Regions from separate parts of the Myxacorys sp. genome, predicted to be linked through region 4. Evidence: predicted binding sites of a transcription regulator. Region 4 holds the regulator's gene; each other region holds the start of a gene.
What was found. Region 4 encodes NtcA, which controls nitrogen genes in cyanobacteria. Its sites were predicted from a motif close to TTTGTANNNNNNNNTACAAA; they were not measured.
Positions count from the first base shown of each region.

Region 1: a site for NtcA is predicted at 4,804-4,823, ahead of AC5I6P_RS23270 (DUF6761 family protein). Genes of this name have one in related genera too.
Region 2: a site for NtcA is predicted at 3,711-3,730, ahead of AC5I6P_RS18975 (fumarate reductase/succinate dehydrogenase flavoprotein subunit). Genes of this name have one in related genera too.
Region 3: a site for NtcA is predicted at 5,414-5,433, ahead of gifA (glutamine synthetase inactivation factor IF7A). Genes of this name have one in related genera too.

Region 1 covers NZ_JCACCM010000164.1:74,354-82,185, forward strand. The annotation lists gene AC5I6P_RS23235 (DUF8738 domain-containing protein) at 1-1,068, opposite strand, end outside; gene AC5I6P_RS23240 (hypothetical protein) at 1,606-2,232, opposite strand; gene AC5I6P_RS23245 (HHL1-like protein) at 2,630-3,058, opposite strand; gene AC5I6P_RS23250 (hypothetical protein) at 3,181-3,372, shown strand; gene AC5I6P_RS23255 (hypothetical protein) at 3,375-3,452, shown strand; gene AC5I6P_RS23260 (BolA family protein) at 3,592-3,837, shown strand; gene grxD (Grx4 family monothiol glutaredoxin) at 3,874-4,194, shown strand; gene AC5I6P_RS23270 (DUF6761 family protein) at 4,397-4,645, opposite strand; gene AC5I6P_RS23275 (response regulator transcription factor) at 4,882-5,631, shown strand; gene AC5I6P_RS23280 (ABC transporter ATP-binding protein) at 5,628-6,413, opposite strand; gene AC5I6P_RS23285 (PstS family phosphate ABC transporter substrate-binding protein) at 6,918-7,832, opposite strand, start outside.
Region 2 covers NZ_JCACCM010000140.1:2,595-10,426, forward strand. The annotation lists gene AC5I6P_RS18960 (ABC transporter permease) at 1-711, shown strand, start outside; gene AC5I6P_RS18965 (ABC transporter ATP-binding protein) at 729-1,571, shown strand; gene AC5I6P_RS18970 (LysR family transcriptional regulator) at 1,600-3,621, opposite strand; gene AC5I6P_RS18975 (fumarate reductase/succinate dehydrogenase flavoprotein subunit) at 3,842-5,545, shown strand; gene AC5I6P_RS18980 (4Fe-4S dicluster domain-containing protein) at 5,584-5,811, shown strand; gene AC5I6P_RS18985 (HEAT repeat domain-containing protein) at 5,822-6,796, shown strand; gene AC5I6P_RS18990 (Mrp/NBP35 family ATP-binding protein) at 6,789-7,832, shown strand, end outside.
Region 3 covers NZ_JCACCM010000011.1:23,450-31,281, reverse strand. The annotation lists gene bchB (ferredoxin:protochlorophyllide reductase (ATP-dependent) subunit B) at 1-230, opposite strand, end outside; gene AC5I6P_RS01050 (DUF4912 domain-containing protein) at 641-3,280, opposite strand; gene AC5I6P_RS01045 (glycosyltransferase) at 3,624-5,093, shown strand; gene gifA (glutamine synthetase inactivation factor IF7A) at 5,173-5,361, opposite strand; gene AC5I6P_RS01035 (alpha/beta fold hydrolase) at 5,589-6,425, shown strand; gene AC5I6P_RS01030 (hypothetical protein) at 6,775-7,521, shown strand; gene AC5I6P_RS01025 (hypothetical protein) at 7,774-7,832, shown strand, end outside.
Region 4 covers NZ_JCACCM010000149.1:122,103-129,934, reverse strand. The annotation lists gene AC5I6P_RS20805 (pre-16S rRNA-processing nuclease YqgF) at 1-361, opposite strand, end outside; gene AC5I6P_RS20800 (DUF3084 domain-containing protein) at 379-1,776, opposite strand; gene ntcA (global nitrogen regulator NtcA) at 1,899-2,570, opposite strand; gene AC5I6P_RS20790 (hypothetical protein) at 3,012-3,443, opposite strand; gene AC5I6P_RS20785 (pentapeptide repeat-containing protein) at 4,119-4,853, shown strand; gene AC5I6P_RS20780 (helix-turn-helix domain-containing protein) at 5,059-5,964, shown strand; gene AC5I6P_RS20775 (SDR family NAD(P)-dependent oxidoreductase) at 6,035-7,027, shown strand; gene AC5I6P_RS20770 (DUF6883 domain-containing protein) at 7,333-7,665, shown strand; gene AC5I6P_RS20765 (DUF4926 domain-containing protein) at 7,684-7,832, shown strand, end outside.

The DNA.
Region 1 (7,832 bases), on a different contig from region 4:
ACTTTGAATCACTTGCCGTAATGCTTCGGGAAGATTGTCTTTTTCCAGGTCAATATATTGAACAGTGCTTCCCATCGCTTGCAGGGTTGTGGTCGGATAATCTGCAAATGCTGCGCTACTCAAATATCTTAGAGCATTGAGATTGCTGAACCGTTGGTTTTGCAAGACCTGTTGAAACTGCTGCACCTGCTGCTCAGTTAACCGCTTCAACACGACAGGACGAGAGCGAATATTTGGGGCAGTAACCAATCGTGTGATCACACCGTCAGCCGTTAAAGAGGTTTGCGTCACCTTTCCTGAAAGATCTCCACTAATCGTGGATTGAAAGATGACATTGGGTTCGAGCGTAGGAATGATGTTCTGCTCTGGAATAAACGAAGGCACTAATCCACCTCGGCTGCCGCTCGCTGTTGGATTTTGGGCTATCCGGCTCCCCGATTGATCGAGGTGATAGACCCAACTGCGATCGCCTCCCGTCAAAATGGCTTGCCATCCTTGAAGGGCAATTCTGGTACACGCTTGTCCCGGTTTAAAGATGCCCAAACAGCCATCCCAAACGGCAGATTTAACTTCTGCAATGCGTAACCGAGACGCTGGAATCCGAATCTCTCTAGCCACCCTGCGAATCAGGCGTTGACGAACGGCTGACGGCAACACGACAGTGTTAGATTGTGGTTCTAATCGGAGTGCGTTGGCGGTTTTGTCGGTTCGATAGACCCACGTTTGCTGTCCATCAGTGACTTCCACTCGCCATCCTGCCACCTGAGCTAGCAAGCAACCTTCTGCTGGCCCCCCCAACCCCAAGCAACCATCAGGCCACGTTTCCCGACTGAAACTGGCAATCTTCAGATCCTGTACTGGCACGTTGAGACGCTGTGCCAAATCTTGGCGAACCTTTTGTTCGACTGATTGAGGCAGTTGTAGCGATTGCTGAGCAACTTCAGCCTTGAGTGGAGCGCTCAGTGCAGATTGTCTTGATACGGCTGCACTAGATATTAGGAGCAGTCCAGTTAGCGCAACCGTGATGACTTGGCGGGAGGACTTAAATGTTTTTTGGGTTGTATACATGATCGTTTGCCCTATTTTGAAAAGCTCTGAGAAGCATTGTGACTGAGTTCTAACTTAAGCAATCGGATGCCTTTTTCAGTCGCTGTTGCTGAATTTGCTACACAATATCTCATGCGCCAATATTCAATTTGCCTAATTACAACCTACTGATTGCGCAGATCAACATGCAGATCGATCGCTGTTAATTCAACTCATTTGCACTCTTTTCTATAGACGTCGGTTCCAGCATTCTTGTTGCAATGGCTGCGTTCTTTTTCGCGCGTGGATGCCACATATGCTCTGATATTTCGCTACTTCAATGCATTTGATGCGATCGCTGACTTTGGTATCTCTGAAAACACGTCTAAAGTGAGCGCATGGGGATACTTGTTATTGGAGACACTTGTTAGAGGATCGTCCTTCAATTCACAAGGCATACAGAAGTAGAGCAACCTATTCATAGGGTTTCATGATCTGAATGTAATAATTCTCATGAAACCCCCTCCGTATCATGATTTCAAGCGTTTGTTCTGTAATTAAGTTGTGAACTACTAGCTGCTACCTGACAAATTTAGCTTGATCCAGTTGAAAGTTACCATCAACAAAAACCGAAGTTTCTGTCCCGGCTTCGTAAGTCACATTCTTGCCTTTCATCAGCAAGAAAAGTGGGTTAATAACTGCCGCCAACGCAATCACACCGCCTGAATTGCCTCCTCCGCTTTCTTGGCTTGCTCGAACTGCAATTCGTTCACCGCTCGTCAAATCAACATCATTAATCGCAATTTCTAATTTGCCTTTCCGACCCAGCATTCCAGAACGCTGTACTTTAGTGACAACGCCTCTTCCTGTTGCTCCTTTAGCAATCACGGTAGTATTGCCAATTCTAATATCTTCAGTAACTTCAAATTCAATTGGATCGTTTTGTTTCGCCGTCTTAGAAGAAACGGTTTGCTTAAACTTCATCTTGACCCGCGTTCCGTCTGCCAAGCCAAATGTCATGGCGCTAGTCGGCTTCTTAACTTCGACAGGTTGTGCCGGCATCGGAGTTTTTGTTACCTGAGCAATTTGAAAAGATTGTGTAGTTTCCTTTAGGGTAGACTCAGTGCCAATTGCTGTCGCTTGTCCCATCGCCAATGCTTCTGCACCGATTAGTAATGCAGAAGCGATTCCAAAAACTGTCTTCATCTCGGTAATACCTTTGTTTACGTAGAAATGATTGAGAAGCTGTTTGCGAAGCGAAACGTAATTTACAACGCTAAGATGCACAAGCTAGCCTAAGAGATGTAAAACCAGGTCAAGGGTTAAGTACATCAAGTTGGCGCAGTGAATCCAATGCTTTAGCTAAGCCCTCACGAAGTTAACCCGGATGGAAAACTTCGTCAATACTCTCTCTAGGCAAGTTTATGTAGTTATAGTTAAAGACAAATTATGCAGTTTTCGATCTATGAAGTGCGCGATCGATGCAGAGCGCAAGCCTAGAAAGACAATTCGGAGCTTAACGAAGCGAATCGTAACCGCACGCAAAATCCACAGCGTCTTCCAGCCTTTTAAGTTCGTAATGCCTGCAACAGGCTATAAATTTCTAATTTTTCTTAAACAGCGAGCTAATTTTGTCGCCGACTTGCGAAATCGCTTGCTGAACACCACCTAAAGCTTTCGTCGCTGGACGTGTAGCGAGTTCGATCGGCTCGTCCTTGTATTCTTTTAAGCGATAGCCATATTCCAGATTCTCTTTATTTTTCTTGAGAATCGGAAACAGGCGAAACGCGCCTTTTAGCAATTCTTCTTCATTGCCATAAATTGCCGCATTAATTTGGTTAGAACGTTTCACCGCGATCGCGCCCACCGGAAACCAAGGCTTTTTATCTTTGACCCGCATGTAAATCTCATATTCCGGCAGCCCGCTCGACTTAAATTCGTCATACTGCTTCGAGGCTTTCTCTCGCTTTGATGCGCCCTGAGACTGCTTTTTCTCTTGGTGAACTTTCTTGCCAAATCCGGGGGTGGTCATCGCGGTATATGAATGTCATTAACAAAAGTTTACGACATTTTTTAGAAAATTAGAAATTTCTGGGGCTGTTGTTTACAGTAGTGGATCTTTAATTCCAAGTATTGTGATCGAAGAGTTGCACTATGGCGCAAAGAAATCAAGGCGTTTTCAGGAAAATTTGTTTTCAGGAGAATCTAAAGCGGATTGAGGAACTTGATTATAAACAGCAAATTGAGTGTAATGCTGATACGGCTCGTTACTATGCTGACGCGAGAACAGGTGAAGAATTAAGGGCCGTTCATTACCTGAAAATGATGTTTGGATTGCAGCATTAGCATTGCAATCTGGTTTGACGCTTGTGACTGGCAATGCCCATTTTCAAGAAGTGGAGAATCTGCAACTAGTAGCGTGGTAAACGGCCTCCGACTAGCTAACCCTGCACTGCAAATCACTTTTCTGCGATCGCGCTCCCCATCTATCCTGCTGATCGAGCGATCGCTTTCCCTAACCAGTTAGACTATAAGAAGTCTTTGCAGTCAGTGAGAGGAGCAGGAATGATTAGCCCGGATCAGGTTGAAGCGATGATCAAGGCTGGGTTGCCAAATTCTCAAGTAAGCGTTGTCAGCCCAGATGGGGAGCATTTTGATGTCACCGTTGTCTCTTCGTCGTTTGAGGGCAAACGCCGCGTGCAGCAGCATCAGCTTGTCTATGGCGCAGTCAAGCAAGCGATGGCATCAGAAGCGATTCATGCCCTATCGCTCAACACCTTTACTCCCGAAGAATGGGCAGCAAAGCCCTAATCCATCTTTACTGAAGTTCATCCCTAAATAACACTTATGACAGACACCAACGATCGCATCGACAATCTAGTCAAACAAAGCAAAATTGTCGTTTTTATGAAGGGCAGTAAGCTAATGCCCATGTGCGGATTCTCAAACAACGTGGTTCAAATCCTCAATGCGCTAGGCGTTCCTTATGAAACGGTGGACGTACTGGAAGACCCTGAAATCCGCCAGGGAATCAAAGAATATTCTAATTGGCCTACCATCCCGCAAGTGTACGTAAATGGCGAGTTTTTAGGCGGCTCTGACATTTTGATTGAGCTGTACCAAAAAGGTGAACTTCAGCAGCTTGTAGAAGTTGCTTTGGCATCTTAAGACTCACCAGAGGGCGCGATCAGGCAGACTTCTTGAAGCCGATCGGCTCCGATCGCAAAAGTGCCTGACGATGCCTCATTATCCAGTTAGCGCAGAGCGCAATTTCCGGAGGAGTCACACATCCGCAAACCTCTGCCAGAACGTTTTAGAACGTCCTCAAAGAACGCGTTAGGGCGCTTTGGTCAGCGCCCTAACGTATTCCTTAACGATAGTCTCGGTCTGGTTCTGGCATCGTCATCTCAAAATTTGAAGGGTCATAGAGGTATCGCGTCAACTCTTCTTCTAATCGATGAATCTGGAACGGTTCCAGCGCATTAGAGTGACGAAGAGAAGCGATGTATCCCTCCATATACATCCGGAGATCATCATAGCGATATCCCCGGTTCCAATGCTCAACCAGAGCGTCGGTGAGCCTTTGGTAGTAACGAATCGTGGGCGCGTCTTGAAGCATAAGTCCCGTGTAAACGACGACGATGTCCTGTAGTAAAGAACTTACATTCCTAGTCTTAATCTTAACATCAACCCTTCTTAGCTCACCCCATGTTGCATAATCCTAACGGCATAAACTTGAGGTAGACTTTTTGCCTTGTGTAGGATTAGACAAGAGCCTGGGTAACAGGCGTTACAAACCGATACTGATTGGCTTTGCTAATCTGAAAGGCAGCAAACTAAGGGAAATCAGCCTCCGTGGGAGCCTCAAACATTCAAATCGTAGAAGGGAACCCGCATCTGCGATCGCTTCTTGGATGGCATTTACAGCAGGCAGGATATCACGTCCATCAGTCGGCTGATTTGCACCAAGCGCGAGAGATCTTTCTGATGCGTCAGCCGAATCTGGTAATTCTCGATTCTGATTTACCAGATGGAGATGGAGTGGAGTTTTGCCGTTGGCTACAGCAGCAACAACTGGCAATGATCTTGATGCTGTCGGCTCGCACATCAGAGCCAGACATTGTAGAAGGATTGCGAGCGGGTGCCGATGACTATCTGACGAAGCCTTTTGGTATGCAGGAGTTTTTAGCCAGGGTAGAGGCTTTGATGCGTCGGCGTCGGGCATCGGCTCCGCCTGCTCATCTGGACTTTGGCGATCTCAAAATTGATCTGGTGCATCGCCGGGTTCATTTTAAGGGTGAACTGATCGAGCTGACACCCCAAGAATTTAGTTTGCTGTATGTGTTGGCTCAAGCGGGGGGAACGGCGCTTAGCCGATCGGAGTTGTTGCAGCGGGCGTGGCCCGATGCGATCGATAATCCCCGCACGGTGGATACGCATGTGCTGTCCTTGCGAAAAAAGGTCGAAATTGATCCCCGGCAGCCTAATCTAATTCAAACGGTTAGAAATGTCGGCTATCGGCTCAATCTTGAATTGCTGAATGCGCCTTCATATTCTCAAAACGGGCATCAGGCAAGCCGAAAGACGGTTGCCTCAGGTCGCTAATCCCATTCTGCGGATTCTTCGGCTTCAATTCGGGCGATCGCACCTCTTAGATCCTGCCAATCTACTTGATGGGCCATCAAATCTTGGATCAGTTCACCTTGCTGCAAGTGCAGTACTCGATTAGTGCAGGGCGCAACTCCGCAGGAACCACTAAATTGTGCGGCAAATTCTAGGTGATGAGTGGCCATCAGAATCGTTTGAGGAAGTTCCGAAAGCAGTCTGAGAAGATGATCTTGTCGTCCAACGTCGAGCGAAGCGGTTGGCTCATCAAGCAGCAAAATAGCAGGTTGACAGACGAGAGCACGCGTGATCGCAACCCATTGCCGCTCTCCTAAAGACATTTGAAGTTCGGTGCGCTCCAACCAGTCGCGAGGAATATGTAAGCGCTCAATCCACTCGTTAACGGATGGTTCGATCTCTCGTTGGGGCATCCCTTTTAGTTTGAGCGGATACTGAATTGCTTCTTGAACTGTCATTCCTAGCAGTTTTGGCTCTTGCGAGACGAGCATAATTTGCTGACGCAGAGAGAGCACTGGAATTTTGGGGAAGGGAATTTTGTCTAAATAGAGTGTTCCTTCAAGGGGATCAGCAAGGCGGTTAAGCAATTTTAACAAAGACGTTTTGCCAGATCCTGATGCACCCACGATCGCGATCTGGTCTCCTTTAAAGACGTTGAAGGAAAGCGATCGCAGCACACACGGCCCCATTGCAGGACTCAGTTTTCTAGTAGCAATGCGTCCCGCCGCGAAACTGACGTGTTCGGCTCGAAGTTGTGCGGTCAATGATTTCTATCCCAAACGGCAACGTTCTAGCAGTGTATCTAGATCTTTCTACTACTTTAAGAGGGTTTTTGCCCTTTACCGTTTTACTGCTTTGATAACGGATAAGACGGACTATGTCGAGCGGGCAGGGCTGTTTCATTGTGATCAGGAGATATCTGGAAGTCGTAAGCCCTCGTTTGTGAGGTTCAAAAAATTCAAGAATGCTAAACGAGAGAATCGAGTGTCCAGATTTCTATTTTTGACAATGAAACAGCCCTGGAGCGGGTAATGTTCTAGACAGGGGGACAATAACAATCAAACTGCTCGACCAAAGTCATAGCGTTGCCTTCGGCTCACGCGAAACGTGCATGATGAACAATCCAATGACGACAAGGCAATCAGGCGAACCACCAACCCGCGATCGTAGCTATCAATAAGCTCCGTACCCGCTATGCTGCACAGTCATCTCAAGAAAGGGCATCTCAAGAAAGGGTATTTCCAGAAAGGGTGCTGCAAGAAATCTAATTATCGGCTTCTCACAAACCCAGCTTTAGCCACTAATTCTTGTCCTTGTTCGCTCAGCAGCAAATTCGCATAGGCTTCTCCCGCTTGCTGCTCTACGCCTCCGTCCTGCTTCACAATCACAAACAAATTGCGGGTTAGGGGATACTCGCCGCTCTGAAATGCTGGTGTGTTTAATTGATTGCGCTGATTAGGACATTGATTAATCAGAGGTTCCTGATAGGGCGGAACGAGTTTGTCAAGCGATCGCCCAATGGGTAACGGCTTGATTGAACACTGAGGCACAACTTCGGGTGCAGAGGCAAAATAAATTCCTCCGGGTGTGGCTCCAAGTTGTCGTAACGCTTCCGTTGTTGTCCCAACAATCTGCACATTTCTACTCAGCGCTTGTCCGCCTAACACTTGCTCGACAAACAGTTCGACGGTGCCACCCGATTCCGCACTGCGAGAAATAGGGGTAATCGGCAAACTCGGCCCACCCACTTGCTGCCAGTTATTAATTTGCCCTGTGTAAATTCTTTTGAGTTGCTCAACGCTCAAGCCTGGAACATTTAGACTCGGATTGACCGCAACTGCCAGACCATCGACTGCGATCGCAATCTGTTTTAGCGTTGTCCCTCGGATTTGCGCTCGTTGATACTCTTCATCACTCACGGGGCGCGACGACTGAGCAAACGCGAGATTCCCATCAATCAACGCTTTGATCCCCGTTCCAGAGCCCGGACTACCTGTGGCGGGTTCTGTATACTGCAAGCGATATTCAGGACGCGCCGCTTGCAGTGCCCCATCTACGGCAAGTCGAATCGGTGCCCAAGAGGTACTGCCACCATAGCGAAATAATCCTGATGGAACATTTTGAACTTGTGCGAATGTTCCACTACTGGGTTGCCCAGAATTTGGGGCAGTGTTTGACTTACT
Region 2 (7,832 bases), on a different contig from region 4:
CTCTTATGCCTCAACCGATTCAACTTTTTCATCAACTTCGAGAATGTGCCTTCTCCGATCGAAGTAGCGCAAGCGACCGTGCAGTTTGTCACGGGCAATCCGATGAAGCACGTCCAAGCGAGTGCGATTCGAGTGTTATCCGGGTTTACGATCGCGGCGGTGTTAGGAATTAGCCTGGGCATTTTGATCGGTTGGTTCAAGAAAATTGAAGATCTCATCTTTATGCCATTGGAACTGCTCAGACCCATTCCCGCCGTTGCCTGGATACCACTTGCCATTCTCATGTTTCCGACGTCCGAATCGGGAATGATTTATCTCACGTTTATCGGCGCATTTTTTCCCATTCTCATCAGCACCATTCGAGGCGTTGAGAGTACAGACTTGTTGCTACTGCGAGTGGGTCAGTGTTTGGGTGCTAAGCAGTGGCATATCTTCAAAGATATTGTCGTACCAGGAGCCATGCCTAGCATTGCTAGTGGGCTAGTCATCGGCATGGGTAACTCTTGGTTTTGCTTGGTGACGGCTGAGATTTTGGCAGGTCGATATGGGGTCGGCTACATCACTTGGGAGTCATATATCACATCAAACTATCCACCGATCGTGATGGGGATGTTGTTGATTGGTTTGATGGGCGCGGCGAGTGCATATGCCGTCGATCGCTTGACCTGCCTATTCATGCCTTGGCGAATCACTAAGAAGAAAAGTGCATAGCGACCTGTTTTCTAACCGTGTCTTTAGGAGGGTTGAGTATTGTGGCGACGTTGGTGGAAAAGAATTTAGGGCAACGAGTTAGAGGATTCGTAGAGGTTGAAAATTTGTCTGTTTCCTTCAAACGTAAAGGACAATCTGTTCACGTTTTGGAGTCAGTCAACTTTAAGATCGAACCCGGCGAATTTATCTGTTTGTTAGGACCATCCGGCTGTGGAAAATCAACCATTCTCAATGTCATTGCTGGATTTATTCAGCCGAGCAGTGGTTTTGTGTTTGTGGATAAGCGTCATGTTGATTCTCCAGGAGCCGATCGGGGCTTTGTGTTTCAGCAATATTCTTTGTTGCCCTGGAAGACGACTTATCAGAATGTCGAGTTTGGGCTAAAGATTCGTGGCGTGCCCAAAGCAGAACGATCGGAGTTAGTCCATTACTATCTAAATCGGGTTGGTTTGTTTAAGCACCGTCATTCTTATCCGCACCAGCTTTCAGGCGGAATGCAGCAGCGAGCCAGCATCATCAGAGCGTTAGTAAATTCTCCTTCAGTGCTGTTGATGGATGAGCCATTTGCGGCACTAGACGCTCAAACGCGGCACATGATGCAAGAACTTCTGTTGACAATTTGGAGCGACCTAAAAACAACGGTTATTTTCGTCACCCACGACATTGAGGAAGCGTTGTTTTTGAGCGACAAAATTTTTGTTATGGGAGTCAATCCAGGCAGAATTAAAGAGAAAATTAACGTTACGCTAGACCGTCCTCGTCATGCCGACAGCCTTCTCTCACCCGAATTTATCTCTCTAAATCGTCAGGTCTTTGAGCTAATCCGCGAAGAAACCCTCAAAAGCATGGACATGGATTAATCAAGGTGGATTGACCAAGGTGAATTAATCAAGAGTGTACGGATTGTAAAAATTCGGGCTGAATCCAGCGATCTAGACGAATGTTTTGAACGTCTTCGTTACCGGGAATCAAACTGAGTTGAGCAATGTGCTGCTTGATCCAGTCCGGACGAATGAGCATTTCAGAGAAGAAGCGTCCAGGCTGATTTTCGGGGTAGAAACTGCTAAGGATGCGAGAGACAATATCGGAATCTAGACTCGTCCACTGGCTGACTAGAGCCAGCGCAGACGGCGTAGTGGCGTACCAATATTGAGCCCCGCTCAATGCTTTGAGGTAAGCGATGACCACTTCTGGATATTGCTCTGCTAAAGATGCACTTGCAACAACCCCATGAAACGCAGGTAATACATTTTCGTCGCTTTGCAGATAGCGAAACTTTCCTTGGCGGTAAGCAATATCGTGAAAAGGCGCGAAGTGGGCATAGCCATCTGCCAAAGTTGAATAATCCGTTGAAGACCCAAAGGGATAAGTCATGTCTGAACTCTCTAAAGCAGCCAGCCGAACTTCATCCAGTAGATGAGCAGAATGGAGCGATCGCATCACCATGCCATGCGCCGAAGAACTAAAGGGAACTGCAATGATTCGCCCTCGCAAATCTTCAATGCTTTGAATGTTAGATTGATTCGGAACAATGACGGCATTGCAAGAACCATCTGGATTCGTTGAAACAAAGCTGACCAAACGAGTTTGTTTCGCGTCTTGGTGCTGAACGGCACTCAGTAATAAAGGATAATCGCCTAGAATGCCGATATCGAGTTGTCCAGAATGCAACCCTTGAATAATCGGTGCTCCGGTTGAGAAGTCACACCAGCGAATTTGATATTGAGTTGAACTGTAGCGACCGTCTTTCGGCAGAAAGTGTTCTAGCAATCCCAACCGCTGAATGATCAAACCAGCTGTCACCGTTGGAATTGTACCGTTTTGAATGCCGATCGATAACGTGAGTGTTTCAGGGCGTTGAGGAGTTGAACGAATGACTAGACTCGGCGATCGTAGGTGTATTGGTCTCCGAGTCTCTTTCTGCTCGGTTTGAACCCGCGATCGTTGCGCTTGCACATCTTGAATTAAAGCCGTGAATTTCTGAATTGGATTTGAACTGCGCGTTTTCTTTGAAGTTGCACTTTGCGCAAATCGTCGTTGCTGATTTGAATGGCTTGCAGATTCGCTTAATCGGCGAGGCAACAGCATGAATACATTACCGGATAAGGCAAATTCCTGAAGTGGAATTGAAACTAGCATTCCTGATTGACAATCTGCTTTGAATTCAAACTCAGACGCGAACCCTAGATAGTTTCCTTGCGCGATAAAGGTTTGCATTAAGCTGAGCGTATCGACTGTCTCGATGTTTGGAAAATCGGAGAGCGTTAGTCCCAGTTCGTGTAGACGCGCTTCAAAAACCATGCGACTCGGCGATCCTGCCGGAAGTAACACCCACGACTCTTGTTGTAGCTCTTTCAAACTCAACCAGTTTTGCTTTGCTAAAACGTGGTTTGAAGCGACGATCAAAGAATAGCGAATCGTGTCGATCGCAGTCGCTGAGATCTCAGCAAATTCTTCAAAACTAATATCAGAAATTCCAATATCAATTTGACCACTTGTTATAGCTCGATAAAGCAATTCGGCGGATTCAAAAACGACACATTGAGTTTGAATTCCAGAATAATTTTGACGATATTGAAAAACTACTTTGGGTAGCCATCCATGCGAAATTGCTGGTGTGCAACCTATTTTAAGGTGACCAAGCTTACCTTGTTTTATTTCTTCAATTTTGGCAACCAATTGATTTTCAACTTCAATCAATCTAGGAGCTTCTTCATACAAAAAATTGCCCGCTTCTGTTAACTGAATTTTACGTCCCAATCGATAAAAAAGAGCAGTTCCTAATTCAGATTCTAGAGACTTTATCTTAACGCTAACCGCAGGCTGAGTCAGATTCAAAGCATCGGCAGCCTCGGTGAAACTGAGATGCCTAGCGACTTCCAGGAATACTTTAACTTGATAAACTTCCAAAACTTTATCTCCTTTTTCAAATGGTTTTATGAGTGGCTAAATAATGCATTCAAGTATTTTATGAAATTATAAAAGATATGAATCCATAAATAGTAACCTCTGTTACAAGCCGGTTTGTAGTACTTCAATTTCTTCTTTATGATAGGAGGACCAGAAGACGCTCCGATGTATTTTTTGTGCAGCATCTCTAGAAGTTTTAGTCGCTTAAGAGGAGTACTAAATGGATACTCAATGGATGAAGACGGACGTTCTCATCATTGGTGGTGGAACAGCCGGAACAATGGCAGCCATTAAAGCAAAGCAGGCAAACCCTGAAGGAGAGGTGCTGATTTTAGAAAAAGCCAATATTCGTCGAAGTGGCGCGATCGCGATGGGAATGGATGGCGTCAATACCGCCGTGATTCCTGGCAATTCTACCCCAGAGCAATACGTTCGCGAAATCACCATTTCCAACGATGGCATTCTCAATCAAAAAGCGGTTTATCAAACCGGAAAATTAGGGTTTGGGGTGATTCAAGAGCTTGAGAGTTGGGGCGTTAAATTTCAGAAAGATGCTCAGGGTGAGTATGACTTAAAGCAGGTTCATCGAGTCGGCAAATACGTCTTGCCAATGCCGGAAGGAAAAGACCTGAAGCAGATCTTGACTCGGCAAGTGAAGCGACACAAAGCAAAGGTCACCAATCGAGTCATGGCAACTCGTGTTTTGGTGAAGGATGGACGCGCGATCGGGGCAGTCGGTTTTGATGTGCGAAACGGCGATTTTGTTGTGATTCAAGCCAAGGCAGTCGTTCTTTGCACGGGTGCATCTGGGCGGTTAGGACTTCCTGCTTCTGGCTATCTGTACGGAACCTACGAAAATCCCACCAATGCTGGAGATGGTTACTCAATGGCTTATCATGCTGGCGCAGAACTCAGCAACATTGAGTGTTTCCAGATCAATCCGTTGATCAAAGATTACAACGGACCTGCCTGTGCCTATGTCGCCAGCCCTTTCGGGGCATATACCGCCAACGCCGAAGGGAACCGCTTTATTAGCTGCGACTACTGGAGCGGTCAAATGATGCTGGAAGTTTGGAAGGAACTAAACTCTGGTAAGGGTCCAGTCCAGCTCAAAATGACCCATCTTGATGAAGATACGATCGCAGAGATTGAAACGATCCTGTGGGCAAATGAGCGTCCAAGCCGGGGACGATTCCATGAAGGTAGAGGCGAAAACTATCGCACTCATGGCGTTGAGATGAATATCTCTGAAATTGGCTTGTGTAGCGGTCACAGCGCTTCTGGAGTGTGGGTCAACGAGAAAGCTGAAACCAGCGTTCCGGGACTGTATGCGGCAGGAGACATGGCAAGCGTTCCTCATAACTACATGATTGGGGCATTTGTGTTTGGAATGCTGGCAGGCACAAACGCCGTCGAGTACGTGGCAGGCTTAGATCATGCTGATCCTGATCCTGAGTTTCTAGAAGCCGAGAAAACTCGCATTTACGCACCATTAACCCGACCTAACGGCGTTCCCCATACTCAAGTCGAGTACAAACTGCGGCGCTTGGTCAACGACTATCTTCAACCGCCCAAAGTCGATAACAAGATGGAAATTGGGTTGAGAAACTTTGCTCGCTATCACGAAACCTTGGATCTGATGGGTGCACGCGACCCCCATGAACTGATGCGCTGCATGGAAGTTCACTTTATTCGCGACTGTGCTGAGATGGCTGCTCGCGCCTCACTCTATCGTCGGGAGAGCCGTTGGGGGTTGTACCACTACCGCGTCGATTACCCAGATAAGAATAACGATGAATGGTTCTGCCATGTCAACTTGAAAAAAGATGACTCCGGCAACATGGTGTTGTTCAAGCGCCCGGTTGAACCTTACATCGTAGAGGTTGATCTCGAACGAGAAGTTTATGATGTTGCCGTGCGTTAGTTAAATCTAGTTGAACATTATGGAGAAGCTTGAGTGTTATGGCATTAGCAACGCAACGAGTTGATGTTCCAGTCATTGTCGATGAGTCTAAATGCTTGGAAAAGTGTACAGCTTGCATTGAAGTGTGTCCCTTAGATGTGTTGGCAAAGAACCCTGAGACGGGCAAAGCCTACATGAAATACGACGAGTGCTGGTTCTGCTTACCCTGCGAGAAAGAGTGCCCAACCAACGCGATCACGGTTCAAATTCCATTTTTGTTGCGATAGAGGAACGGAGATGTTTGCGGATACCGATTCTGAATTAAATGAATGGCTAGAAATGCTGCGATCGCCTGAGCTAAGCGATCGTCTAGTCGCCGTCAAAACCTTACAGCACTTGGGCGATGAAGATGCGTTAGACCCTTTAATTGCCGCCCTGCAAGATGAAAGTACTGCGGTTCAAAAATTAGCCGTTACTGCCCTGTGGGAACTTGCCAATCCAAAAGCAGTTCCAGCGTTAATCGGATGTCTTGTCTCTAGCGATGAAGAAATCCGCGACGAAGCATTGTCAGCATTAGGTGAACTGATTTCGCCGGATCACTTAATGCTATTGCTCGATGCGGTACAGCGTGACAGCGTGAATATGCAGCTCAGCATTCTCATTTTGTTGCGAAAGATTCACGATGCCCAATCGCTACCGTATGTGCTCCCATTCTTTGAGGCAGAGCAGGCTGCATTGCGAGAAGCAGCAGTCACAACGTTACGCTACCTCAATCAGGTTGAGCGCTGCCAGCCTGCGATCGCGCTCATGTCCGATGCAGACGACACGGTACGCCGTGCCACTGCGCTGACTTTGGGACACTTAGCCGATGCCGAAGTAGTTCCTACTCTTTGTCAAGCACTCACATCTGATGCAGACTGGCAGGTGCGACGCAATGCAGCAAAGTCTCTCGCGCTTCATGCCAATGCTGAAGCAGTTCCCGCTTTGCAAACTGCGCTATCCGATGACCATTGGCAAGTGAGGAAGTTCACGTTGCAAGCGTTGCAAAAAACACCGGACAATCACACGTTACCTGCTTTAATTAAAGCCCTAACCGACGAATACTCAGATGTGCGTCGGGATGCCGCGATCGCGCTTGGCAACTTAAGGAATCCTGCTGCGCTGAATGCGCTCCAGCAATCGTTGGATGATCCAGACAGAGACGTGTGTATCTTCACGCAACGAGCCATTCAATCGATTCAAGAGCCTACACCAGAGACATCAAATGCCTAGCCATCAATCTCCTTTTCGGCAGCCTCTACCAGAAGAAAGTCCTGCACCTCCCGATCCGGTTAACGAAGCGCGTCTCCAGGAAGTTGTTCGTTGCCTCAAGCAGGTGATTGAACCCATTCTCAAAAACGACATTGTTCGCTTAGGAATGGTGCGAAATTTGCGAATCGTTGATGATTACATCTACCTGCGCTTGTATATTGGCAGTCATCAACATCACTTACAAACAGAGGTCTACACGATTCTTGCAGCGCTACCTTGGTGTAAGAAACCCTATATCCAACTTTGTACCATTCCAGGTGTCAAAACCACATTGGCGATCTCAAGCGGCAAGGGTGGCGTGGGTAAGTCTACAACCTCTGTGAATCTAGCCATTGCCCTAAGCTTACAGGGTGCAAAGGTGGGATTGTTAGATGCTGATGTCTATGGTCCTAACATTCCCCAGATGATGGGTCTAGGACAGGCAGATGTTCAAGTCATCGACACGCCAGAGGGTCAAAAATTCCTGCCCCTGGAAGCCCACGGAATTAAAGTCATGTCTGTTGGCTTGTTAGCAGAACCCGATCATCCTCTAGCGTGGCGCGGCCCAGTTTTACACAAAATTGTAACGCAGTTCATCCATGAAGTGGAATGGGGAGAATTGGACTATTTGCTGATTGATTTGCCTCCAGGTACAGGCGATGCTCAAATTACGATCGTTCAAGAAAGCCCGATTTGTGGAGTATTGCTGGTCACAACTCCGCAACAGGTTGCCGTTGCCGATGTCCGTCGTAGCATTCATATGTTTCGCCGCGTCGGCATTCCCGTTCTGGGCGTGATTGAGAATATGAGCTATCTCCTCTGTGAGCATTGTGGTGAACCGACTCCAATTTTTGGCAGTGGAGGCGGTCAACTGCTTTCGGATGAACTGCAAGCACCCTTGTTAGGCCAAGTTCCGATCGAGCCGCGAATTTGCACCGGGGGCGATACTGGACAGCCCATTACGATCGCGAATCCAAGCGAGATCGTGAGCCAGGTTTTTGTTCAAGTCGCCACTGGG
Region 3 (7,832 bases), on a different contig from region 4:
ATGTTATCGACGACCTTCTCCTGAGATCCCCGTGCTAGGACGTTGCGATCAACCACACTCGTGGTTACAGGCGTATAGTTGCGCTCCCGCTCTAGCATCGATCGCATCACGTTAAAGTAGTCATCTCCTAGGGGAGCGTGCATGATGGCATGAACGTTCTTAAAAGAACTGGCGATGCGAAGTGTGCCAATGTGAGCGGGGCCTGCATACATCCAGTAAGCCAATTTCATATCGTCTGTCTCCCGTGTGCGAAGGATGAAGGATGAAGGATGAGGGATGAGGAATGGAGAAGCTTACTTTTTTCATCCCTCATCTCTCATCTCTATCCTTAGAAACTTTGGGTTTTATTACTTTCAGCATTGTCTCAAACTACGGAAACCTGATGAAGAGTGCAGGGAGTGCGATCGCGCCGTTATCTCTTTGCCTAAAATCGCTTAAACTTCCTCCTGGTATACGTTTGAGTAATTCCTAACTAAACGGACGGCCAGCTTGACTAGCAATGATTCTTAATGTCTACAAATCCTACTATCGACAAAGGGTGTAGAACGTTTCCTAAAGCTCACAAAGCTCTCATTAACAGATGAAGGGGCGTTCCAACGAAACACCCCTCACTTTGAGCTTATTTTGAAGCAGGAATATTTTACTTGTTAGATATTCGGACTGGAGTCGAGCGAGCTAACACTGTCCAGTATTCTCGCCCGCTAGCATAGCCAAGCTCTACCATGTACGTGCGATCGCTTTGGGGAATTGGCACATCACAACTGAGCGCCAAATCGTCTACATCAAATTGCTGAAATCTCTCCGGGGCTTCGTGCTCAAGATTGATGTCGGTCACATCGTACAACCGCAGAACGAGATTTTGATCTACCCGATTGACCGCCGCGCGTTGGCTTCTCGGTACATCCCAGTAGGCATATGCCCATTGAGGATTGCGAGCGGTTAGCACAATGTGTCCTTCAGGTGCAGTAGACATGCCAGCCGGACGGCTCACGCTAGTGCCCACAGCCGATGAATCGTAGCGATCAATTGTGCGATCGCTGCTGTCAACCTCTGAACCGTTTGGTGGAGCAGAGGAATTGCGAGCCGGCTCCCGCTCTAACGCTTCGCGCTCCAACGTTGGGGTTCTCTCCGCGTTCTTACCTGACAGGAATGACCAAGCGGCTGCGGCGGCTCCTGTGGCAGCGGCTGCCCCACCCGTTAATGCTGCATTCCCTGCCTGAGTCGTATCTTCAGCAACGTCCGACGCTTTTTGTTTGAGGCCTTCAAACACGTTGCTGCTTCTGCCCTGAGACGATTCCTTTGGAGTTGCGCGTTGCGCTGATTGCTCTTCGGTTGTCCAGTTCTGGGGTTCAGGCTGCCCGATCGCGGAGTCCCGATCCCCGGCTAAAAACGGTCGATCAGAATCGACAGCACCACCTGCCAAAGTAGTGCCACCAGCGACAGTTGCACCACCAGTTTGAGCGGTGCGACCCAGAAAGGTAGACGAAGCAGGGACATGCACCTGGGCTGACCGAGCAATCGAAATCCATTGACTACTCCTATTGAGGGAGCCTAGCTCGGCTAAATAGTCGCGATCGGGCGTTGCGATCGCCAGCCGTTGCCGATGGGTCAATTCATCACAGTCAAACTGCTGTACGCTATGGGGGCTTTGAGTATCCAGATCAATATCTGTTACGTCATACAGCCGAATCGCTAGGTTGTTTCCGCCTTGTTGCCGTAGCGATTGCATCTGCTCGGGGGCAATGTCCCAGTACGCTTCTACTTCTTGCGGAGACCGGGCTTTTAGCACTACGCGTGACTCTCCACCGCGTCCTGCCATATTGCGATTGCCTGAAGCAGACCACGCAGCCGCTCCTGTACCGGCTGCCACAGCCCCTGCAAATCCTGCCGAGTTGAGCGGTGCGCTATTCGCACTGTCTACAATTGGGTCGCCTATATCTACAATTGGATCGCCTATCAGACCGTCGCTTTCGATTGTCTGATCCGGAGTCGCTACAAAGCCAGCTTGAGAAGAGTCAGCTTGGAAAGAGCTAGCTTGGGAAGGCTCTCTCCCCCACTGCCGCGCTGCCCGATCTTCCCGGATGTTGTCTACTCTGCCTACGCCAAGTTGCTCAGTCGAACGATCGACCTCTGGAGGAGTAAAGCCTTGATCGTGAGTTTCTTCCGGAAATTCATTAGAGCCATAGCCGCCTGTTCTGCTGCCACTGCGCCGACTCTTGCCCAGCAGCCATAGCAGACCTGCACCAGACGCGATCGGGAACAGCCACCACCAGTTCAGCCCATCTGCTCTACCTGTACTGGCGGTTCCGTCACCGCCGAACGAAGGTAAAAAGCCAAACAAGCCGCCACCAGAGCCAGATCCGTTGGCTTTAGAAGGTTTTGCGGCAGAAGGTTTAGCAGCGTTGTAGGTCGTTTGATCGCCTGCTGGACTGGCACTGGTTCCGGCCGCTCCAGTACCTGCTTTAGCCGCGCCTGCACTTGTAGAAACCGGATCAGCGACTCCAGCTTGCGCGATCGCGGTTTGACTGATAGGCGCAGTCGCAAACCCTAGAAACGCTTGAGCGGCAGGACTGGGTTTCGCCGCGTTGTAGACGTAGTAGAGCGGTTGTGAGAAAGGATAACGGGGATCACTGGGCGATACACCCTGCATAGGCAAGGCTTTTGCAGCAGCCTGATTTTTGAGCTGATTCGAGGTAGTATAGCCGATGCCGTTTTTACCGAGTTGTTTGACCAGTGCAGCAGTCGTGTCCACGTTGAGCTTCTTGGCTGTGCTACCTGTTTCAAACTTTCCTTGCTTAAAGACCGGATAGTTTTGGAACGCTTGACGGGTATCACTGCTAGCGGGTCGATCGATAAATTGAACGGGCGCAGACGGACCGCCGACTTCTGACCAATTCTTGATCTCGCCTCGGAACATTTTGGCGAACTGACTGCTGTTGAGGCTCTTGGTAAAGGGATTGTTGGGGCTGACCACGATCGCGATTTTGTCACGACCAATCTGCACGGCGGCGAGTCCTTTCGCTTTTTCTGCTGCGGTTAGAGGACGTCCGATCGCGGCTAGATCGACTTTACCATTGACCAAAGCTTGCAATCCTTGCGGTGTGCCTGCGGAGGCTGCCGTGACTTTTGTGCCTGGATATTGCTTCTCGAAGCGCTGTTCTAGCACTCGGTTGACGGCAGCCATGCTGCTAGAACCATCGATTCGGACGTTGGTTCCTTTAGGAACAGAACCGGGAAGCTTGAATGCGGTTGCTTGTGCCTCAGCTGGAGCCTGTGCCATAGACGTAAGACTGAGGGAAAGCGCAAATCCGACAGCTGACAAAGATTTTGAATGCACCATACTTTTTACCCACGGTAGCAAAAACTTTTTTACAACGATGCAGTCCTGTAAGACAAGTCCAAGCGCATACTAAAGCGAATTAAAATCTTTAGAATTTAGCGAAATCAATCGGGCTTGGCATTGTAAGAGGGGCATGAACCAAACTGAGAAACCCGGTTGGGCATCAATTGGGCATCAATCTTGATTGCCATTACTTTAGGCCAAATTTTAAATTTTAGAAGTATCGTTAAGAGTTTATTAATATGAGAAGATCAGTAACCGTTCATTTGCTGATCATTATTCTGTGATTCAATCTGGAACACAACGCTCGATTTCTAGAAAACAAGACGCCTTCAAAGAGCAGGTGCGATCGCACTTCGATCAGATTGCACCCAAACTGGATCGATGGAGTCGAAGAAATCGCTATTACTATCAGGATTTAGACCGATTGCATCAATTTTTAATTCCGCCTAACAGCCGGGTTTTAGAGATTGGATGTGGAACCGGAAACTTGTTAGCAGCCCTCAACCCAAAACTTGGAATTGGTATCGATTTTTCGCCTTCTATTATCAGTATTGCCAAGGCTAAATATCCCCATTTGCAGTTCTACTGCCTAGACGCTGAAACGCTTAATTCTGAAAGCTTTAAATCAGCGCAGACGTTTGATTTTATTGTTTTATCCGGTGTAATTGGGCATTTGGGCGACATTCAGCAGGTATTACAAAATTTACATCCGTTTTGTCATGCGCGAACTCGAGTAATTCTGACGTTTCATAACTTTCTATGGCAACCGTTACTGCACTTCGCTGAAAAAATTGGGCAACGTCGCCCTCAACCGCCGCAGAGCTGGCTATCGTTTTCTGATGTTCTCAATTTGCTGCAAATTACAGGTTACTTGCCTGTGAGATCGGGGCGTCGGTTCTTAATGCCAAAACCAATTCCTGGCATTAGCTTTCTCTGTAATCGTGTATTAGCTCATTTGCCAATCGTCAACCATTTGTGCCTGACGCAGTACATTGTTGCAAGACCGCAGGTTGTTTTATCCTCACCACCAGATAGCTGTTCAGTAATTATTCCTGCACGAAATGAAGCGGGTAACATTGAGAGCGCGATCGCGCGTTTACCCCACTTGGGCAAACACACCGAAGTCATTTTTGTAGAAGGACATTCTCATGATGAAACGTGGGCAGAAATTCAACGGGTGGTGAGAGAAGGACACCTTCATTTCACCTTAAAAGCCTTTCAGCAAACTGGGAAAGGAAAAGCCGATGCCGTGCGGCTTGGCTTTGCTCAAGCCACGGGCGATGTGCTGATGATTTTAGATGCAGATCTTACGGTTCAGCCTGAAGATCTGCCCCATTTTTTTGACGTGATCGCGTCGGGTCGAGGAGAATTTGCGAATGGGTCGCGACTCGTGTATCCGCGATCGGGCGAAGCGATGCCGTGGCTCAACAACTGGGCAAACAAGTTCTTCAGTCTTGCCTTTTCGTTTCTGCTCGGGCAACCGCTTAAAGATACGCTTTGTGGCACAAAAGTGTTACGCCGCGACGACTACGAAAAAATTGCTGAGGGACGCCGTTATTTTGGCGATTTCGATCCGTTTGGCGATTTCGATTTGCTGTTTGGTGCAACGAAGTTAGGACTACATATTGTCGATGTGCCCGTTCGTTATCAACCCCGAACCTATGGAGAGTCAAACATTGCTCATGTGCGCGAAGGTTTGATTCTGCTGCGGATGTGTGCCTATGCTTCGCAAAAAATCAAGTTCTTCTAATCTCAGCGAAAAGGCGCTCCTCGACTAGAAGAACGCCTAATAATTCTTGGCTTGAAAGTTCGCTAAACAGCAATACGGCTTAGCTTAGACCAACGTTGCTACGATCGTAGGTTTCAGAATTAGCACTGCTGTTATTTGAAACGATATGAGCAGTCTCCGCTGGCATTCCCATCTCAGATGCCTTACGACTCAACATAGTCTGCTCACGGTTACGGATCATGTGACGATGACGAACCATTAGGGCACGGGCTTGATCTTGAACAGACATAGTTGTTTCTCCTCTTTAATTTTTGGTTATGTAAATACTATATCAGATAAATTCTGTAGTTTAAGATACAGAATTTTAACCATGTTATGAGTTCATGACAATCACTTCTGAAGCAATCCTTCACAGCTTGCGGCGCAATTTCTTTGAAGTTGCGCTTTGCGCTAATCGCTTGTTTCGGGTTGCTCTCAAACGGTAAGCTCAAACACACAGCGACTGGAGGACACCTCATGGCAATTACCCAAAATGTAGAAGAGGTTGGAGGACTGACTTGGTTTTACCGAGACGCCGAGCCAGAGCGACAAAATGACCAGCCTCCGGTGCTGTTGCTACATGGCTTAGTGTCTCAGAGCTACAGTTGGCGGCAGGTGTTGCCTGCTTTAGAAGAACAGGGATTTAGAGCGATCGCGCCCGATTGGATTGGCTGCGGCTATTCGAGTATGCCGGATCGTCGTGACTTCGCCTACACGCCTGACACCTATATTGAGGCGTTGAGCCAATTTCTCAAAACGCTTGGACTAGAGCGCATGTCGATTGTGGCTCAAGGCTTTCTAGGCTCAGTTGGCATTCAGTATGCTTTGCGTTATCCAAAGCAAGTTGAGCGGCTGGCAATTTTTAATGCTCCGATCGCTCAGACAGCAAAATTGCCGTGGAAAATTCGACGGATGGGCATTCCCCTAGCTGGGGACATGATGACGCAAGATCCATTACTTGTCGATCGCACCTTAGAAGGCGGTGGCGGATACCAAATTGATGAACAGGATTTAGGGATTTACCGGCGTCCGTGGATTAAAACTTCTGATGCGGGCCGATCGCTATTAAGGATGATTCAAAATTTGCAGCTTAAGGAATCAACAGCCGAAATCGAAGCAGGCTTATCGCACTGGAAACAGCCGCTTCTAATTGGATGGGGAGTGCGCGACCCGTGGTTGTCTATTGAAATGGCAAAAGCTGTTGACCAGGCAGAGTTTGTCGAACTTGATGAAGTAGGGCATTATCCTCAAGAAGATTGGCATGAGAAAGTCAATGAGGTGTTAATTCCCTTTCTACGACGCCAGATCATCTAGAACGTAGATTGAGCATTTTGTCCATATTTAACAACATTAATCTCCTTGAAATACTTAGCTAGAAAACAAAAAAGCAACTCTGTTATTTTCTCTAGTTTTCTAATAATGTGTTCAATCTTCTTATGCAATAAATACTTCTATACGATCCATTTTAAGAAGTAAAAATATAGTATTTATCTATACAATTTTTATCTTAAGCTTGTCACCTTTCCAACACAAAGGATTTAACTAACTATGTCCTAAGAGCAGTTAAGTCTTTATTTGTAATCAGTATGTTGTTAGAGAACAAGCCAAAGATTAATGCACATTAGTAAGCGTTAATTAAACTGGTTTTTGAAGGAGAAAATTTATGATCAGCGAAAATCAGCAACCCACTGCTCAGAGTGATAAATCTCAGTACGATAACATTTCTACCAACCCATCCGCAGAGCAGACATACAGCCGCTCAGCAGATATTAATACAAATGTGGGTTCGCAAACAGTTTCTCAGCCTACTGCTACCAAAGTACAATCTAAATCATCTCAGTCCACGGGTGGTGGAATGAATCCGATATTAACTAGAGCTTTGATCGGAGGACTGATTGGTACTACCGTGGGTGCTTTGGCTGGTAAAAGAGTTTCGCAAGGTTTTAACTATGCTTTCAACGGTGTAGGAAAAGCTCTTGGTACGATCGGTCACGGGTTGGGTGAAACTGCCAAAGGGGTCGGTGAAGCTGCTCAAAGCGTCGGTCAGGGCGTGAGTTACGCTGTCGTTGGTGGAGCTTCGGAAGCAACGCAGAACATTGCTGAAGGAGTACAGCAAGTTGTTTCTGGAAGTACTAATGCAGTTCAGAGTGCAGTCAAAGGCACGAGTCAAGCAATGGAAAGTACAGCAGCCTCTGTGAAAGATACGACTCAAGAAATGCAGAAGTCTGTGATTGATGCAGCAGACTCAATTAAAAGCACAGCTGCTGATACTGACCTGCAAACTAGTCAAAATGTGCAGAATCAAACCGAGGAATCATCTAATTACTGGAATGCTGACTCAGAGCCAGTGGTTGATGAAATGCTTGTAATCATTGCGGAAGACAATCCTGACAATCCTACTGTTTACTAGAAGTAAACGATTTAAACTGTGAAACCGTTTCATTTTCAAGGGTTTCCGAAGGATTGCCTAGAGCAAGGCTGAGATGAAAACTTTCACCTCACAAGATAGCCATAAACATAAAGAAATCCTAGGTTTATGGCTATCTCAAAGGGCAGCGATAGATGCAGTGTAGAACTCAAAGCTGCTTATTTCTGCATCATATTTTTGTCAATCTAAACAAAAAAATATTCAGCTTAATTTTGATACCAAGGAAATGACATCATGAGTAACAACAATTATCTTTTAACTCCCGAAGAAGCAAGTACTGATGAGTCTGCTAA
Region 4 (7,832 bases):
GCCGGGTTAGACCCGTCGGTGGATACATCTGCCAGTAGCGATCGCGCGCCTCCAGAGAACTATGCCGCTCATCGACCATGACCACCCGCAACGGCTCCCCCAATTCATCTCCTAATTTCCGCTTCCACGCTTTGGAAGAGGTTTGATCCCCCATCACCAAGAGCGAAATCGGAAACCGTTGACGCAGCGATTTGATCGTGGCGATCGCACCTTCTGCCGTGACGACCTCGTGATAATACAGCCGCCGATCAACGCCCATCACCGCCAACCCGCACTTCTGCCGCCCCGGATCAAACCCCAAAATCACAGGTTGATCCAGCCCCGTCTGTTCTCCCTTCTCCATCGCTTTCCAACTGTCCATGACTACACTGTCCATGACTACGACGTTTTCAGTACCACTTGACCGTTTTGAATCACCACTAATCCTATTTTGAGCGGTCCTACTGTGTACGTTACATCGGATGCCACTGCCCGGAGTTCTACCGGAGTCTGAAATTGGCGCAGTTGCTCTATAAAGCCTGATAACGACTCTAGGTTTTCAATCTGAACGCTATCGTTGATTACGCCTGCCCGTTTCGCGCGGAAATTGGAGAAGGCGAGCAGTTGCTCGATGCTTTGCTGGAACTGATCAGGCGTCAGCTTTGAGGGTTCAATGGACTTAGACGCCACCACATCCCCCTCTAAAAACACGACCCGATTTGGAACAGCACTGGCAAAGACAGAAACAGGTCGCCGTTCGCCCCGGACATAGTTAGCGTCCGCCGCGATCCTCACCACGTAGTCTTGACCATCATTAATCGTTTTAATCAGACGCTCCACATCGGCGGTCTTAATCAGAACGATCTGCTCTTCCGTCGTGGAACCAGGTTGAATCAACTGCCACGCCGCTCGATTTGCTTCTTTTAGCAAGCGATCGACGGCGGCTTTGGCAGCAGCCGGATCAACTACGCGCAGCACGCCCGCCGATAGCACCTGGTTCCGCAGAATTGCCAAATATCCGCCGCGAATCAGTTGGGCTTCTTGCTCAGACTGCTGAACCGCTTCGGCTAAGAGCGCTTGTTGAGATGCCAGTTGTCGAAGTTGAATTTCGCGCTGGGCAATCACGCGATCGCGCTCAGCAATTTCGCGATCGCGCCTCTGAAGCTCGCTCGTCCGCTCCGCAATTTGGCTATCGCGCTCGGCAATTTGCGCTTTGACGGCATCGCGTTGAGCAATCAGAGTTTTTTGCTCGCCCTGCAACTGGTTAATCTCCGATCGCAGCGTTTCAGCCTGCGCAGAGACGGCATTGAGTTGACCGCGAATCACATCCCGCTGCGCCTCAGCCGTTCTGAGCTGCTCGTTGGTCTGTCTCTGCTTTTCAAGGGACTGCTTCAGAGATTCATTAATGCGATTGAGTTGCCCTTCCGCTTGTGTCCGCTGGGCGCGGGTGCGCTCAAGTTCATCCTCGACCTTACTCTTCTGTTGATTGGTAATTTTTAGATCATCTGAGTTTTGCCGTAAGGCTCGATTTTGCTCCCGGACTTTCTTTTGCAAGTCGTTGAAATCGAGCAGCATGTCACGAAACTGGCGGCTACTCGCAAACAAGATGCCAAACGTCGAGGCGGAAATTAACGTTCCGGTCAAGATGGTCACGACTGTTGCCGTGCGCTTAGGCCGCAGATTAAACAAGCTAAGCCGCGCCTTTCCAACTTTGGTGCCGATGCGATCGCCAACGGTTGCGATCAGCCCGCCCAAAATCAAAACTGCAAAAATCAGAATTAGCCCTATGTCGGACATTGATGCTCCAAAACGCTCGGCTTAGTTCACTCGACAAGCAGGACTCCGCATCTATTATGCCTGCGGAACGGATATGTCTGCTGCGAAGAAAATGTGTGATTTGGAGCGAGGGCAGAGAAAGTTTAAGTAAACTGCTGGCTTAACGTGACCGGATTGTGAACGGTGATCTTTTTCTTGTGAATCGAGATCATGTTATCTTGCCGCAAATCTCCTAATAAGCGGGTGACGGTCACGCGAGTGGAGCCGATCGCTTCTGCGATCGCTTGATGCGACAGTTTGAGATCAATCGTGATCCCTTCTTGAGACGGTACACCAAAATCGCGGCAGAGAATCAACAAAAAGCTGACCAACCGCGATCCCATATCTCGGTGTGCCAACGTTTCGATCATCATCTCGGTTTGTAGAATGCGAGATGACAGTCCTTTCAGCAGCATCATTGAGAGGTCTGGGTTGTCTTTCAGGGCTTTCTCGACCTGCTCGATGGGCACTGATAGCAACTCTGCTGGAGTGAACGCCACGGCATGATAGAAGCGATCGGCGCGTTGACCCGTAATCAGGGACAGCACCCCAAACACGCTGTTCTCTCTCAGCAGGGCCACTGTGATTTCCTCGCCTGCCTCGTACACGCGCGAGAGCTTGACGGCTCCTTTCTGCAAGAAGTAAACTCGCTCCGCCGGATCACCCGGAAAGAAAATAGTTTTGCCACGCTCAAATGTTTCTACAACGGGGGGGTATGCCCCTCCACCGATTTGGCGAAATAACGATGCAAGCGGTCTCTCTTTGGTCACTATCATTTCTTCCCTTTATCGTCACTCAGACGTTCTTTTAGCAACTATTAGACTCACAGGTGAGCAAAATTTTCTATTAAAACCCCTTTAGAAAATTGTTCTATTGAGGCGAAGCATTGTAAGCGAAGTCTTTGTAGACAATTGATGACTTTAGAACACTTAAACTGACTGCAAACGCAGGTTTTGTGCCTCGTTATACATTTCTGCTTATATTTTAAGAATTTTAGAAAATCTCTGTTATTTCCTCAACAAAAGATTGACTCGTATTGAACGCTGTTTGAGGAGATTAGTCAATCATTTTGACCGCATGCTAGCGCAAAGCGGACTGGAGAGAGGGAGTCCTGATCTGCACCTGGCAGTGAAGAGGTAGATTTCGGTTTGGATAAGTTCCAGAAGTATGTGCGATCGCACGTTGAAGCGATGCGATCGCACATACTTCCACTCTAATCATTCAACGGCTGCTTTTGCACTAGCTCCATTTTTCGCAGCAGGCAGCTTGGTCTTCATCTCACTGACACTGGTCGGAACGGTAGGAACGTTGCGTGATGAAGTTCTCTGCCCCTTCGCTCGTTGCTTTCCTCCTGCCATCCGATATTCTCGGCTGTCTTCGCCATAGCGAGCAACCACATTCGTCATCAACCGCTTGGACAGGTCCTGTAAAGATTGCTCCATCAGTTCAACTTCTCGTTGAGCATCGTCTACTTGCGACAGCAGGATGTTGTAGGTAGCAAGTTTCTGACGCATTTGATCAATCAGGTCGGCATAAGCTTGCACAGTCACTCCGTTACCAAAGTCAAGAAAGCGATCGATGGACTGCAACGATTCCATTTGCCGCTCTGAGTTTGACAAGGTAGATGAGTTTCGTTTGGGTCGAGACATCTCTTTTTTCTGAGTAAAGAATGCTCTCACCGTAACGACGGACAAACTCACTGTTCACCGTGAATGTAAGGAAATTTTAGCGATCGTTGGTAGTGCAAAGGCAGGGTCAACCGTGAATTCCCAAAGTATTTTTCAGCCCCACGGGACGTTTGGGGCAAAAGTCGCGAGGTTTGAGCCAAACGGAGCTTGATCCATAGATGACCTCCAGGGGTTTAACAAAAAGGTCGCGACTTAATCAATCAACCTAGCTCCGTTGATAGATTAGCTCCAGAGGTTTGAGAAAAAGGTCGCGACAATCATGATGGATCTAGCTCCGTTGATAGATAACCTCCAGAGGTTTAACAAAAAGGTCGCGACCTTATCTATAAATGAAAAGCGGTTTGAGAAAAGGTAAGGCGTCTCTTTTGGTTTTTTGGGTGGGAGCGATCGTAGTTCCATCTCTGCATTAGTCCAATCACTTCAATAAGAATCTGAGTTTGCAAGAAACGGACTTTTCTTAGGAGAAAACACTCAGCATTAGCTCCTGCATCTCCAGTCGAAGGATATTATGCAGAAGTGGTGTCGGGATAAGTACCTCAAAATAGGGTCTTAGGCAGAAATTTTCAGTCTAAATAGTAGTTAGCTTGTTTATGTCATAGGTGGTGAGGGTAGTTTAGAGATATCTGTTGATGTTGAATGTTTTCAATTCTTCAACTGGTATGTGAGAAACAAGGCATGGACACAAAGAGGCTATTGGAACTATACGGTTCTGGAGAACGCGATTTTCACGGTATCGCTATAGATAAGGCAGATTTGAGTGGGCAGATTTTAAAGAAAGCAATTCTTGATCGAGCTAAGCTATATTTTGCTGATATGGCGGGTGTGAATTTAAGAGCTGCAAGTCTCAAAGTGGCTAGTCTGAATTATGCAAATTTAAGCAATGCCAATTTGCGAGGAGCAAATCTACAAGGGGCAGATTTGAGAAGAGCGAATTTAAGTGGAGCTAACTTCAAGGGAGCCGACTTGCGAAGAACATATTTAGGACAAGCTAATTTGAGAGGAGCAAATCTAGAAAACGCAAATTTGAGTGAAGCTGATATTTGGGATGTTGACCTCACTGGTGCAAACCTGTTTGAAACAAAACTGAAGAAAGTCCATTTCAGAAATGCTTGTCTTTTCCAAGGCGCTAACGTTGAAAAAGCAAGGTTGGGAGAAGCTTGGGGGCTTTCAGAGGCGGAGAAGCAGGATTTAATTGCACGAGGAGCTATCATCGAGTCTTTAAAGGTGACAATACTTTCGGATGCCGAAATTATCAAGATGTGGCTCAGTGAACAACGTATAGATGCGATTAGAGAATATCGACGCTCACACAATGTAGGCTTGCACGAAGCATTTGATACTTTACAGAAGCTTGCAACAAATCATCAATAAAGTAGAGTGTGCTGGTGTGGCGACACAAGCTAACAATCTCAATGCACTGGAACAATGTCAATTGATCGGTAAGTTGCAAAGGTTATCTGTGTCCGGTGATTGCGAACGTTAGGCAGCTTCTCGTTCTATGTAGGGACAGTAATCAGAAGGTTGCCTGTAGAGTGACTTCAGTCCAAAATATACTTAAAATCACTTCTTACTGCCAATGTCAGACAGCCGGATTCATCTCGTTAACAGTCAAACTGGAGATGTCTTTCCGGCTGCTCCTGATGGAAGTGTGTTATTTTCCAGCGTGAATGCAGGTTGGCAGGGAATCACGGTTGAATTTCACCGAATTTCATCATTTGAACTACCCGAACACTATATCGATGGACATCGTTTGGCGGTCAACATTGGTCAACCTGTTCACTACGAATGGAAAGAGGGCAGGCATTGGCGACAAACGACTTTGAATCCAGGTGATTTTTGCTTACAGACACACGGCGATATCAACTTTCCTCGATGGTGGGGAAACTTTGAATTTTTGGCGATCGCCCTTGACTCTCAATTTGTTCGCCAAGCGTTTCAAGATACGGGTGCCTCAGAAAACATTGGTTTTCTAACCCGTCGAGGTGAAGCTGATACAACAATTGCTGATTTTACTCATCGCTTTAAAGCAGAATTAGCTTCTGGAAGCTACTGTGGCACGCTTTACGGTGAATCGCTTGCGGTCGCCTTTGCCCTTCATCTGATTGAGCATCACAGCAGCTGCCCTCAAAAACTGCGTAAAGCTTCTGGAAAGCTTTCGTCACAGCAGCTAAAGCAGATTATTGAATACGTTCATGAACATCTAAGCGAGGAGTTGAGTCTCGTTGACTTAGCCAAACAAATGAACCTGAGCGCATTTCACTTTGCGCGTCTGTTCAAAAATTCGTTGGGACTTTCCCCACATCAATATCTATTGCAAAACCGAGTCGAGCGTGCCAAGAAGCTGATTGCGATTGCGGGTAAACCCGATTTAACCGATATTGGGTTGCAGGTAGGCTTCTACGACCAAGCGCATTTTACCAAAGCCTTTAAGCGAGTCGTCGGCATTCCACCTAAAAGCTTCCTCAAGCAGGTCGCAAGCTAAGCAAGATTTTACAATTTTTCGACACGGCTGTTTCGATAAGCTGTTCTCAGAGTTTAGGAGAAGCGAACTAATGAAGAAGCTAAATCGTTCACGTCGTGGATTAATCAAAGGTGCTGCCTTGGCTGCAACTGGAATGACACTAGGAGCAGGACTATCCCCTTTACGAACCCAACAAGCAACAGCACAGGCTCCCGCTCAGCCTGATGCACAGCCTCAGCCCTCCAGCACACTTCCTTTGTCTGGAAAGGTCGCATTCGTTACTGGAGCGGCACGAGGGATTGGACGGGCAATTTCAGAAGTTTTCGCAATGAATGGTGCCGATGTTGCCATGTTGGATATTGCCGAGCCTTCTCGTTTGAACTCTTCACAGGGTTATCGTGTTGCCAACAGAGATGAGTTCAATGCAGCCGTTGCTTCTGTCAAGCAATACGGCACAAAGGTTCTGCTAATTCAGGTGGATGTTCGCGATCTAGCAGCAATGCAATCTGCGGCAGAACGCACGAACCGCGAATTGGGTGGCATTGATATTGTCGTTGCCAATGCAGGTTATGTGGCATGGCACAGCTTTGAGGATGGCACCCCTCAACTCTGGCACGATGTATTCGATGTCAATGTTCACGGGGTTTTCAATACAGCAAAAGCTGCCATTCCGTTTCTCAAGCAGCGGGGTGGTGGACGCATCATCAATATGGCATCTGTGGGGGGCAGGGCTGGATTTGCTGGAAACGGTGCTTATACATCGACGAAGTGGGCTGTGATTGGGATGACTAAGCAAGCCGCTCAAGAGTTGGGGCAATACAACATCACAGTGAACGCGATCGCGCCAGGTGCAGTCAACACGGCAATGTATCGTAGCGAGGGACAGATGCGATCAATGGGTGTTTCCACTCCAGCGCAACAGGACGCGCTAATTAATCCAGTGAGTCCACTGGGCAATGCTGGAGCGATTGAGCCAGAGGATATTGCCCAAACAGCACTTTTCCTGGCAAGCAATGCAGCAAAAACAATTTCAGGAACGACGATCGATAATGCACTGGGCTTCAATGCGAGCTATACAGCGTGAGCCTCGTTTCTTGGATGTCGAGTATATTTAGTAGCTACTGCCTAACAATTGCGTTGCAGCGGCGGACGAAAGATTTTGGTCTAAATCTAAATATAGAAGCTACTACCTCCGCTGAACGCAGCCGTTATGCCGCAAGTTCTTGGTAGGGTGAGCAGCAAAAGCATACTTGTGAGCGTTCAATGCTCCTGTAGCTGGCGTTCAAGTTCATCGCAAATTGCTAGGTCTATCAGAACAGTCTTTGAAGTTCCTTGGTCTTAATTAAGGTGGGTTCAAACGAAGAATAATCCGTAGCATGAAGGCTTTGTATGCCGATTCCGAATGCAGAGAATGCAGTTGTTGACATTCGTAAACTACGCGACTACTGCCTTAATCTGGAACACGATGACGGCAAGCACAAAGCTCGGCTATTCTTCTCGATTCTTGGGATGACGGCTGATAATGCTGAGGAATTACGTCAAATTCTCCTTGAGGTCGCCAAAGTTCAGGAAGCCCAGTTGGGAAAACGGGATAAGTTTGGACAACGGTACACCCTAGACTTCATAATCGAATGGCAAAATAGAAGCGCAACCCTTCGGAGTGGCTGGATCATTGAGCATGGCTCAGAGTTTCCAAAATTAACGACCTGTTATCCTCTGTAATCAACAGAGGTAATAAGCATGATGAATAATACAGTTAAGTTGCTAGATGTTGTTGCCCTGATCGTTGACCTTCCTCAATACAATTTGTGGTGTGGACAGGTTGGAACGGTCGTTGAGACACTAGCGGAAGGTGCCGCATTTGAAGTTGAATTCAGCGATCGTAATGG